Regions from separate parts of the Rhodococcus sp. AZ1 genome, predicted to be linked through region 1. Evidence: predicted binding sites of a transcription regulator. Region 1 holds the regulator's gene; each other region holds the start of a gene.

Evidence for each region. The regulator LexA, encoded in region 1, represses DNA repair genes until DNA is damaged. The targets are predictions, from matches to a motif close to CGAACANNTGTTCG.
Region 2: the regulator LexA is predicted to act here: its motif matches at 2,137-2,150, upstream of ACY48E_RS15875 (error-prone DNA polymerase).
Region 3: the regulator LexA is predicted to act here: its motif matches at 1,725-1,738, upstream of ACY48E_RS04865 (HNH endonuclease signature motif containing protein).

What each region holds. Positions count from the first base shown of each region.
Region 1 is NZ_JBUEQF010000004.1:299,152-302,430, reverse strand. It holds gene ACY48E_RS07470 (acyl-CoA dehydrogenase family protein) at 1-1,014, shown strand, start outside; gene lexA (transcriptional repressor LexA) at 1,088-1,831, opposite strand; gene ACY48E_RS07460 (hypothetical protein) at 2,064-2,420, shown strand; gene nrdR (transcriptional regulator NrdR) at 2,497-2,961, shown strand; gene hrpA (ATP-dependent RNA helicase HrpA) at 2,942-3,279, opposite strand, start outside.
Region 2 is NZ_JBUEQF010000016.1:18,435-21,713, forward strand. It holds gene ACY48E_RS15875 (error-prone DNA polymerase) at 1-2,103, opposite strand, end outside; gene ACY48E_RS15880 (NAD(P)/FAD-dependent oxidoreductase) at 2,278-3,186, shown strand; gene ACY48E_RS15885 (MMPL family transporter) at 3,251-3,279, shown strand, end outside.
Region 3 is NZ_JBUEQF010000003.1:83,911-87,189, forward strand. It holds gene ACY48E_RS04855 (GGDEF domain-containing protein) at 1-784, shown strand, start outside; gene ACY48E_RS04860 (SDR family NAD(P)-dependent oxidoreductase) at 876-1,643, shown strand; gene ACY48E_RS04865 (HNH endonuclease signature motif containing protein) at 1,822-3,279, shown strand, end outside.

The DNA.
Region 1 (3,279 bases):
GTCGAAGCGGGTAAGCAGGGCTTTCTGGCCATGGACGTCGACGAGCAGTACGGCGGCGGCGGGATCAAGGACTTCCGCTACAACTGCATCGTCACCGAGGAGAACACCAGGGCCGGCTACAGCGGCCTCGGTTTCACGTTGCAGAACGACGTGGTTGCTCCCTACCTGACCGAGCTGCTCAACGACGAGCAGAAGGCACGGTGGCTGCCGGGCTTCTGCTCCGGTGAGATCATCACCGCCATCGCGATGACCGAGCCCGGAACCGGCAGTGACCTGCAGGGCATCAAGACCCGCGCGGTCAAGGACGGCGACGACTGGGTGCTCAACGGCTCCAAGACGTTCATCACCAACGGCATCAACGCCGACCTCGTGGTGGTCGTGGCCTGCACCGATCCGGAGAAGGGCGCGCAGGGCTTCTCGCTCTTCGGTGTCGAGCGCGGGATGCCGGGCTTCGAGCGCGGACGCAACCTCGACAAGATCGGCATGAAGGCACAGGACACCGCCGAGCTCAGCTTCACCGACGTCCGCGTCCCCGCCGCAAACCTGATCGGCCAGGAGGGCATGGGGTTCATCTACCTCATGCAGAACCTGCCTCAGGAGCGTCTGTCGATCGCCGTCGTCGCGGCGACAGCCATGGAGACCGTTCTCGAGCAGACCATCCAGTACTGCCGCGACCGCAAGGCGTTCGGCAAGCCGATCGGCCACTTCCAGAACACCCGGTTCGTGCTGGCCGAGCTCGCCACCGAGACCACCGCGGTGCGCATCATGGTCGACAAGTACATCGAGCTGCTCAACGAGAACAAGCTGACCGTGCAGGAAGCCGCGATGGCCAAGTGGTGGACCTCGGAGCTTCAGGTGCGCCTGATCGACCGGTGCCTGCAGCTGCACGGCGGCTACGGCTACATGAAGGAGTACCCGATCGCGAAGGCGTTCATGGACTCGCGAATCCAGACGATCTACGGCGGCACCACCGAGATCATGAAGGAGATCATCGGGCGCGGCCTCAACCTCTGACCCGCATCAGCAACAGCGCAACGCCGGTCACCCCTGAGGGGCGACCGGCGTTGCGCTTTTCTCCGACCTCGTGTCAGATCTTGCGGATGACGGTGACAACCTTGCCGAGGATCGCCGCGTTGTTCCCGGGGATCGGATCGAAGAGGGGGTTGTGCGGCATCAGCCACACCTCGCCCTTGCTCTTCTTGAACGTCTTCACCGTGGCTTCGCCGTCGATCATCGCGGCGACGATGTCGCCGTTGTTGGCCACGCTCTGCTGCCGCACCACCACCCAGTCGCCGTCGCAGATCGCGGCGTCGATCATCGACTCACCGACGACCTTGAGCAGGAACAGCGAGCCGGATCCCACCAGCTCGCGGGGGAGAGGGAAGACATCTTCGACAGCCTGCTCGGCAAGGATCGGCCCGCCGGCGGCGATGCGACCGAGAACGGGTACGAATGTCGGTGTGGGCAGCGCGCCCGCGGCATCGGACTCGGCGTCGGCGTTCTCCAGCGCCGGGTCGTCGAGGCCCCGGACGTCGACCGCTCGCGGTCGGTTGGCGTCGCGGCGCAGGAACCCCTTCTTCTCGAGAGTGCGCAGCTGGTGGGCGACCGAGGACGTCGACGTCAATCCCACCGCGTCGCCGATCTCTCGGATGCTCGGCGGGTAGCCCCGCTCCCGGACGGACGCGTGGATGACCTCGAGTACTTTCCGCTGCCGGGTGGTCAGACCGGCGGTGGCGTCGTCGGCGGGTGGCGTGGTGAGGGTGACGGGTGCGGCGGCCGCGGGAGCCTTGGACCCGCTTCCCCTCGCAGTGGACGAGCTGTCGTCCTTCATCTCGTAAGACCTCCTGGCATGTCGTTGGACCTGATGATCGGTGGCGCTCGGTGTGCCGTCTGACACGAACTTAGACGGAAACACCAGTTCGATCAAACATCTGTTCGAAGCGTGTCGCGTGTTCTCGAGAACTTTGTCGGTGGGGCGTGCTACAAATCGAACATGCGTTCCTTCGAACGCGTGATCGATGTTCCGGCCAGGGGCCGGACCCAGCGACCAGGGAGTGATTGCGATGGCACGGACTTCAGTTCTCCAGACCGTCGGTCGGGACAGCTACCACGGCTCGTTCGACACCGCCGGCTCGTTCGACACCGCCGGCTCGTTCGACACCGACGGCCGGCACCTGGCCCGTAGGCCGGCTCGGCGCGGGGGCACCCGGCCCGACGTCGCACCGTTCGATTACGGACGTGTTGCGCCGACACCCCGCTCGTCCCACGCCGAGCGCCGCGAGATCGGGTTCGGCAAGCTGTGCGGGATCGCGCTGGTGACGGCCGCGCTCTCGCTCGGTCTCGTTGCCCTGGCGAACCTGCGGGCTGCGGATCAGCCGGCACCGACGGCACCGATCTCCGTGGTCGACGGTGTGCGCTGACTGTGTCACCCACACCCCACCGGGTACTGTCGGGATGCGCTCCGGCGCCGCCGTCCGGTACGAGAAGTGGGGTCTCATGCATTGCCCGTTCTGTCGTCATCCGGACTCGCGTGTCGTCGATTCCCGGGAGGCGGACGAGGGGCAGGCCATTCGGCGGCGTCGCTCGTGCCCGAACTGTTCCCGGCGTTTCACCACGGTGGAGACGGCAGTGCTCTCGGTGGTCAAGCGCAGTGGAGTCACCGAGCCGTTCAGTCGGGAGAAGGTGATCAAGGGCGTCCGTCGGGCGTGCCAGGGTCGCGACGTGGACAACGATGCTCTGGTGCTGCTGGCGCAACAGGTGGAGGACACGGTCCGCGCCTCTGGATCGGCGGAGGTACCCAGCAACGAGGTGGGGTTGGCGATCCTGGGGCCTCTGAGGGATCTCGACGAGGTGGCTTATCTTCGTTTCGCGTCGGTGTACCGGTCGTTCAGCAGCATCGCCGATTTCGAGAACGAGATCGACGATCTTCGATCGCATCGGGTCAACGCAGATCGGCGATAGCCTTCCGGACGCGTTTCTCCGACACCGGATAGGCCGTACCGAGTTTCTGAGCGAACAGGCTCACCCGAAGTTCTTCGATCATCCAGAACACAGCTCGCACGTCCGGTGCTCCGGTTCGAGCCGGGGGTAGGGCGCGAATCAGGGCGTCGTAGTCGGCGTACACCCGGTCGAGGACGGCCATACCGGCCCTGTCGCGGTCGGCGCTACCCGGCAGTGCCGCCAGTCGGTCGACGGCACCGCGCAGGTACCGCGGAATCTGTTGCAGGGCGTCCGCTCCGCTGTCGAAGACGAATCCGTCGAACACCAGCGAATCGAGCT
Region 2 (3,279 bases), on a different contig from region 1:
ACCGGGTCTGATGAGCGCGACCTCGACCACCAGATCGTAGAACTCCCGCGGTTTCAGCCGTGGCAACGTGGCCATCTGAGCGCGCGACTCCACCTGGAACACCCCCACCGAGTCGGCACGCTGCAACATGTCGTAGACCGCCTTCTCCGACAGGTCCAGTTGAGCGAGGTCGACCGTGATCCCTTTGTGCTCGGCCACCAGGTCGATCATGTAGTGCAGAGCCGACAGCATGCCCAGGCCGAGCATGTCGAACTTGACCAGGCCCACGGCAGCGCAATCGTCCTTGTCCCACTGCAGGACGCTGCGGTTCTCCATCCGCGCCCACTCCACCGGACACACGTCGGCGATGGGGCGATCGCAGATCACCATTCCGCCGGAGTGGATGCCGAGATGGCGCGGATAGTTCTCGATCTGGGCCGCCAGTTCCAGAACCGGTGCGGGGATACCGGAATCGGCAGCCGTGGACCCCACTCCCGACCATCGGGTGATCCGTTTACTCCACGCATCCTGCTGGCCCTGCGAGAAGCCCAGTGCGCGGGCCATGTCCCGCACCGACGACTTGCCGCGGTAGGTGATCACGTTGGCGACCTGCGCGGCGTAATTGCGTCCGTACTTGCGGTAGACGTGCTGGATGGCCTCCTCGCGCCGATCGGACTCGATATCGACGTCGATGTCGGGTGGGCCGTCGCGTTCGATCGAGAGGAACCGCTCGAACAGCAACGCGTTCTTCACAGGATCGACGTTGGTGATGCCGATGGCGTAGCACACGGCGGAATTCGCGGCCGACCCCCGGCCCTGGCAGAGAATGTCGTTGCGACGACAGAAATCCACGATGTCATGGACCACTAGGAAGTAGCCCGGGAAATCGAGCTGTCCGATGATGCGGAGTTCGTGCTCGATCTGCTGGTAGGCCCGCGGATTGCTCGCCCGAGGACCGAAGCGACGCCTCGCTCCGGTCTCGGCGAGCACACGGAGCCAACTGATCTCGGTGTGGCCGGGGGGCACGTCGAACGGGGGCAACTGCGGTGCGATGAGCGCGAGATCGAACGCACACTCGCGACCCAACGCAGCCGCGGCGGGCACTGCACTCGGGTAACGCGCGAACAACTGCGCCATCTCCGCTCCGGACCGCAGGTGCGAACCACCGAGAGGAGCCAGCCACCCCGCGGCCTCGTCGAGACTGCGCCGGGCGCGCACCGCTGCCATGGCCATCGCCAGCCGACGACGGTTCGGGGCCGCGTAGTGGGCGCCGGTCGTGGCAATGACCGCAACGCCGAGCTCGGCTGCGATCGATGCCAGAGCGTCGTTGTTCTCGTCGTCCTCGGGCAGACCGTGGCGGGTGAGTTCGACGGTGACCCGGTCGTGGCCGAACAAATCCATCAGCTCGCGCAACGCCCGTTCGGCGGCGTCCGGACCACCCGTCGCCAACGCTCGGCGAACACTGCCCTTGCGGCATCCGGTGAGGATCTGCCAGTGCCCATCGGCCTCCTCGGCGAGAGTTCGGATGTCGTACTGCAGCAATCCTTTACGACCACCGTCCATGTGGGCCGCCGAAATTCGGCGGGACAGGCGCCGATACCCCTCCTGCCCGCGCGCCAGGACCAGCAGGTGATCGCCACCAGGATCGGCCGAGCCGGCGCGAGACTCGCTCGGCCCGTGCGAACCCGGGTACGACTGGGAACTCGGGGACAACTGGGATCTCGGGGACAACTGGGAACCCAGGGACAGTTCGGACCCGAACACCGTTCCCACACCGAGTTCGCGCGCAGCCTCCGCGAAGCGGACGACGCCGTACATCCCGTCGTGATCGGTCAGTGCGAGCGCCTCGAGACCCAGCCGCGACGCCTCCTCGACCATCTCCTCCGGCGAACTGGCGCCGTCGAGAAAGCTGAAGGCCGAATGCGCGTGGAGTTCGGCATACGGCACGACCGACCCGGCCACCGCCGTGACCGCACCGCGATAGGGCGCGCGCTTACGTGACCAGGCCGGACTGTCGCCACCGTCGCCGATGGGGTGCTCTGCCAGAGGGTCGACGACATGCGGGCGGCCGGAGAGGATGCGCTCCATCTCCGACCACGTCGGCGGCCCCTCGTTCCACCCCATAGCACCGCACCTTCCTGGACGACCATCCATAATCGAACACCTGTTCCCATTGGAGCACGGACCACCGACACGTTTCGACCCCGCGGCGGGTAGGGCACCTCAGCCGTTCCCGATGTGGCCCGCGCGTGATGACCCCGTTCCTGCTCCGAGGTCCCGGTCGGGTAGAACCGACGCATGAGCGATCGAGTCACCATCGTGGGAGCGGGCATCGCCGGAGCGGCATGCGCGGTGATGCTCCGAGAACACGGGGTGGCGGTGACGCTGCTCGACCGTGGGCGGGCACCGGGCGGGCGAATGGCATCCCCGGAGCTGCACGGCCGGCGCGTCGACATCGGCGCCGGCTACTTCACGGTGCGAGACGACGAGTTCGCGGCCGTGGCGCAGCGGTGGCGCACCAGTGGGCTCGCGCGCGAGTGGACCGACACCTTCGCGGTGGTCTCACCGCTGGCTGGACAGAGCTCGACCACCGGACCGATGCGCTGGGCCACCGCGTCCGGGCTGCGGTCACTGGTGCGCGAGCTGCTCGACGGGTTCGACGTCACCACCACCACCGTCGACTCCCTGCCCGAGGGTCATGTGGTGCTCGCGATGCCCGACCCCCAGGCCGCCGCTGTCGATCCGATGCCCGACGCGGTCGCGTACGATCCCGTCATCGCCACTGTGTGCGGATTCGCCGAGCGCACATGGACTTTCGACGCGGCGGCATTCGTGCACGATCATCCCGATCTCGACTTCGTCGCCGACGACGGATCACGGCGCGGCGACGGTGCCCCGGTACTGGTGGCCCACTGCTCGTCCGCCAGAGCAGGCCGACACCTGAGCGATCCATCCGGCGCGGTCGAGCCGGTGGTGCGTGCACTGACGGAGGTGATCGGCACGGGCGAGCCGATGTGGACCCATGCGCACCGATGGACCTATGCCAAGCCCGCGGCGACGCACGATCGCTCGTTCGACCTGAGCGAGTGTGATGGTCGCCTGCTCGGGCGCGCGGGCGATCAGTGGTGCCCGAGCGGGTCTGCACGCGTGGAGAGTGCGTGGCGGTCGGGCACCGACCTGGCTCGAAGTATCGTCGCTGCTCTGTAACCTGCCGGCATGTCGAGACGCTGTCGGCATCTCACCCCGACCAACCGAGTGGAGACCGATTTCGATGACACGCTGGGCGCGCTTCTCCGTTCG
Region 3 (3,279 bases), on a different contig from region 1:
GCCACCAGGGGAATCGTTCCTCGTCCTGTGGTTCTCCAACCTGTCGGTGACCGCGATCGTGTTCGGGTTCACGAGCCTGTTCGAGGCGATGCCGGGACTGGCGTTCCTGGGTGCCAACGCCATCTTCATGGTGATCCACCACAGTCCGCGTGTGGTCATGTGGCACTTCGCCTTCACCATGACGGTCACCTCCGCCGTCATCGGGGGTGCCGTCATCGAGGACAAGGTGTCCATCCTGCAGATCGCCACCCGTGCGATCTCGTTCCTGCCTGTCAACATCGGCGTTCCCCTGCTGATGCTGCCGGTGATCCGAGTGCTCCGACGCGATGCGCTGGGGGCGTTCCACGACACCCTGACCGGGCTCTACAACCGTCGCGGACTGTTCACCCGTGCCCGCGACCTGTGCGATCCGCCCACCGACGTGCGCGTCCTCGTCGTCGACATCGACCGGTTCAAGGCGATCAACGACACTCACGGGCACGCTGCGGGAGACGCCGCGCTGGTGTCGGTTGCCCGCACCATCGAATCGACCGCCGGCCGCAACTCCATCGTGGCGCGCGTGGGCGGTGAGGAGTTCGCGGTTGTGACCACCGGCGACGGAACCGCGCTCGCACAGCGGATACGAACGGCGGTGTCCGCCGTCGGCAGCACGGTCACGGTGAGCATCGGACTCGCGTCCGGGACGCTGCGCGCACCCGAGCGCGATCTCGACGACCTGCTCGTCACGGCGGACGACGCAATGTACCGGGCGAAGCGGCTGGGCGGCGACCAGGTGTGCGCCTGACGGTCCGACTCCAGCTCGGTCACGACGCGGGTTATCGTGCACTCGGCCGATCCGCCACCTGCGATCGGGTAACCGAAGGGATGAGAGCACAGTGGAGATTTCCGGTACAGCAGCCCTGGTGACAGGCGGGGCCTCGGGCCTCGGCGCAGCCACCGCCAAGCGATTCGCCGAGAACGGCGTCACCGTGTTCGGCCTCGATCTGGAGGCCTCGATCGAGCGCGCGGGCGATTCGGTTCCCCCCGGTGTCACCCTGCTCCCCGCGGACGTCACCAGCGACGAGGGTGTGCGTGCAGCTCTCGAGACCATCGGCGCTGCCGGGGTGCCGCTGCGCATCGTCGTCAACTGTGCGGGTGTGGGCTGGGCGGGACGCATCCTGTCGAAGAAGGGTCCGCACGATCTCGAGCTCTTCCGCACCGTGATCACCATCAACCTGCTGGGCACGTTCAACGTGATGCGCCTGGCCGCCGATCACATGTCCACCCTGCCCACGGTCGACGAGTCCGGGCAGCGCGGCGTCATCATCAACACCGCCTCGGTGGCGGCCTTCGAGGGACAGATCGGTCAGATCGCCTACTCCGCGTCCAAGGGCGGCGTGCACGGCATGACCATCCCCGCCGCACGCGACCTCGCGCAGTTCGGCATTCGCGTCAACACCATCGCCCCCGGCATCGTGGACACCCCGATGCTCGCCGGTGTCACCGACGAGTACCGCAAGGGCCTCGAGGCAGGCGTTCCCTTCCCGTCGCGTCTGGCGCAGCCCGCCGAGTACGCGCAGCTGGCTCAGATGATCGTCGAGCACGACTACCTCAACGGCGAAACCATCCGCATGGACGGTGCACTGCGCATGGCCCCGCGCTGACGAACCTTGTCACCGAGCCCTGTCCTGGTTTCCGGGGCGGGGCTCGGCGCGTTTTGTGATGATGCCGTTATCAACTTTGTTCGAATATTTGTTCGATCGTTGGTAGGGTGGGGCCATGTCATCGGGGGGATCGGGAACAGGGGCTTCAGGAACAGGGGCTTCGGGAACAGGGGGCGGGGTGGATGCAGATGCCTCTGCGGGCAGTGCCGCTCGGCGGATCACCGACGCCGAGGTTGCCGCCGTCACCGAGGCCCTGATCTCGGCCGTCGGCGAGTACGTCGCGTGCGAGACGTCGCTGGTGTCCCCGCAGGCCCTGGTCGAGTTGTACCGAGCGCAGCACCACGCCGCAGCGGTCCTCGCCGGGCGTGCGCCGTCGCTTCTCGCGCAGATCATCGCCACCGATGCTCTCGCGGGCTTCGGGCGCAATCCGCGCAGCGCCCTGGTCGAGCTTCTGAGCGTGAGTACCAGCGACGCCCGGCGCCAGGTGCTGCTGGCCGAGAAGCTCGGTCCCCGAACCGAACTCGGCCAGGAACTACCACCGGAATGGGAGCACGTGGCGAAGGCCGTGCGGGAGGGCGCCATCACCGACGGCCACCTGAGCGTGATCATCGACTTCCACAGACAGTTCCCGGCCGGCGCAGGGGAAGATCTGCGCACCGAGTGCGAGAAGGCACTCACCGACACCGCGCGCACCGTCACCCCGAAGGGCCTCGAGGCCGTCGCATCCAGGCTGCTGATGTGGATCGACGAGGACGGTGACGCACCCACGGACGGGCCCGACCCGGCTCGCGCGCGCTACATTCGGCTGGGCCGGCAGGACGCGCACGGCTACACCCGCGGATCGTTCTACATCGATGCGCAGTGCCGCCTGCTACTGGAGACGATCTTCGCCAAGTGGGCCCGGCCGGGCATGAACGATCCGGAAGAGAACAACCCCGACCCGAGCAACCCCACAACCAACAACCGCGACGTCAACGATCCCGGCGATGCAGCCGCCGATCCTTCCGACCTCGCCGACGACTCCAGCCTTGTCGATCTCTTCGGCGACCTCCTGCCCGGCAACGCCGCTCTGCTCGTCGACGCATTCGCCCCCGACATCGGCGCACCCGAATCCCCGCCACCCAGCGCGTCACCACCCGGCGCGTCACCACCCAGCGCGGCACCACCCAGCGCGTCGCCACCCGGCGCGCCGCCGCCCGAATCCCCGCCAGACCAGACCGATCCGCCGACCACCGCGGCGGACCTACGCACCAAGGACCAGAGGCAGCACGACGCGCTGGTGGCCGTGCTGCGCGCTGTCCTGGCGTCGGGAATATCGGGGCAGCACCGAGGGAGTCCGGTCACCGCGGTGATCACGGTTCGCCTTCGCGATCTCGAGGAGCGAACGGGGTTGGCGCTGTCCAACACCGGGACCGTCCTCACCGCGCGCGATGCGCTTCGCCTCGCCTCCCACACCAACCCTTACCTGCTGCTGGTGGATGAGCAGGAGCACCCGCTGTACCTGGGTCGCAGTCGCCGGCTCGCCACCCACCATCAGCGCCTGGCGCTCACGGCGCTGGATCGAGGCTGCAGCTTCCCGGGTTGCACGCGCCCGGCGACGCACTGCCAGACCCACCACACCACCGACTGGGCGCGC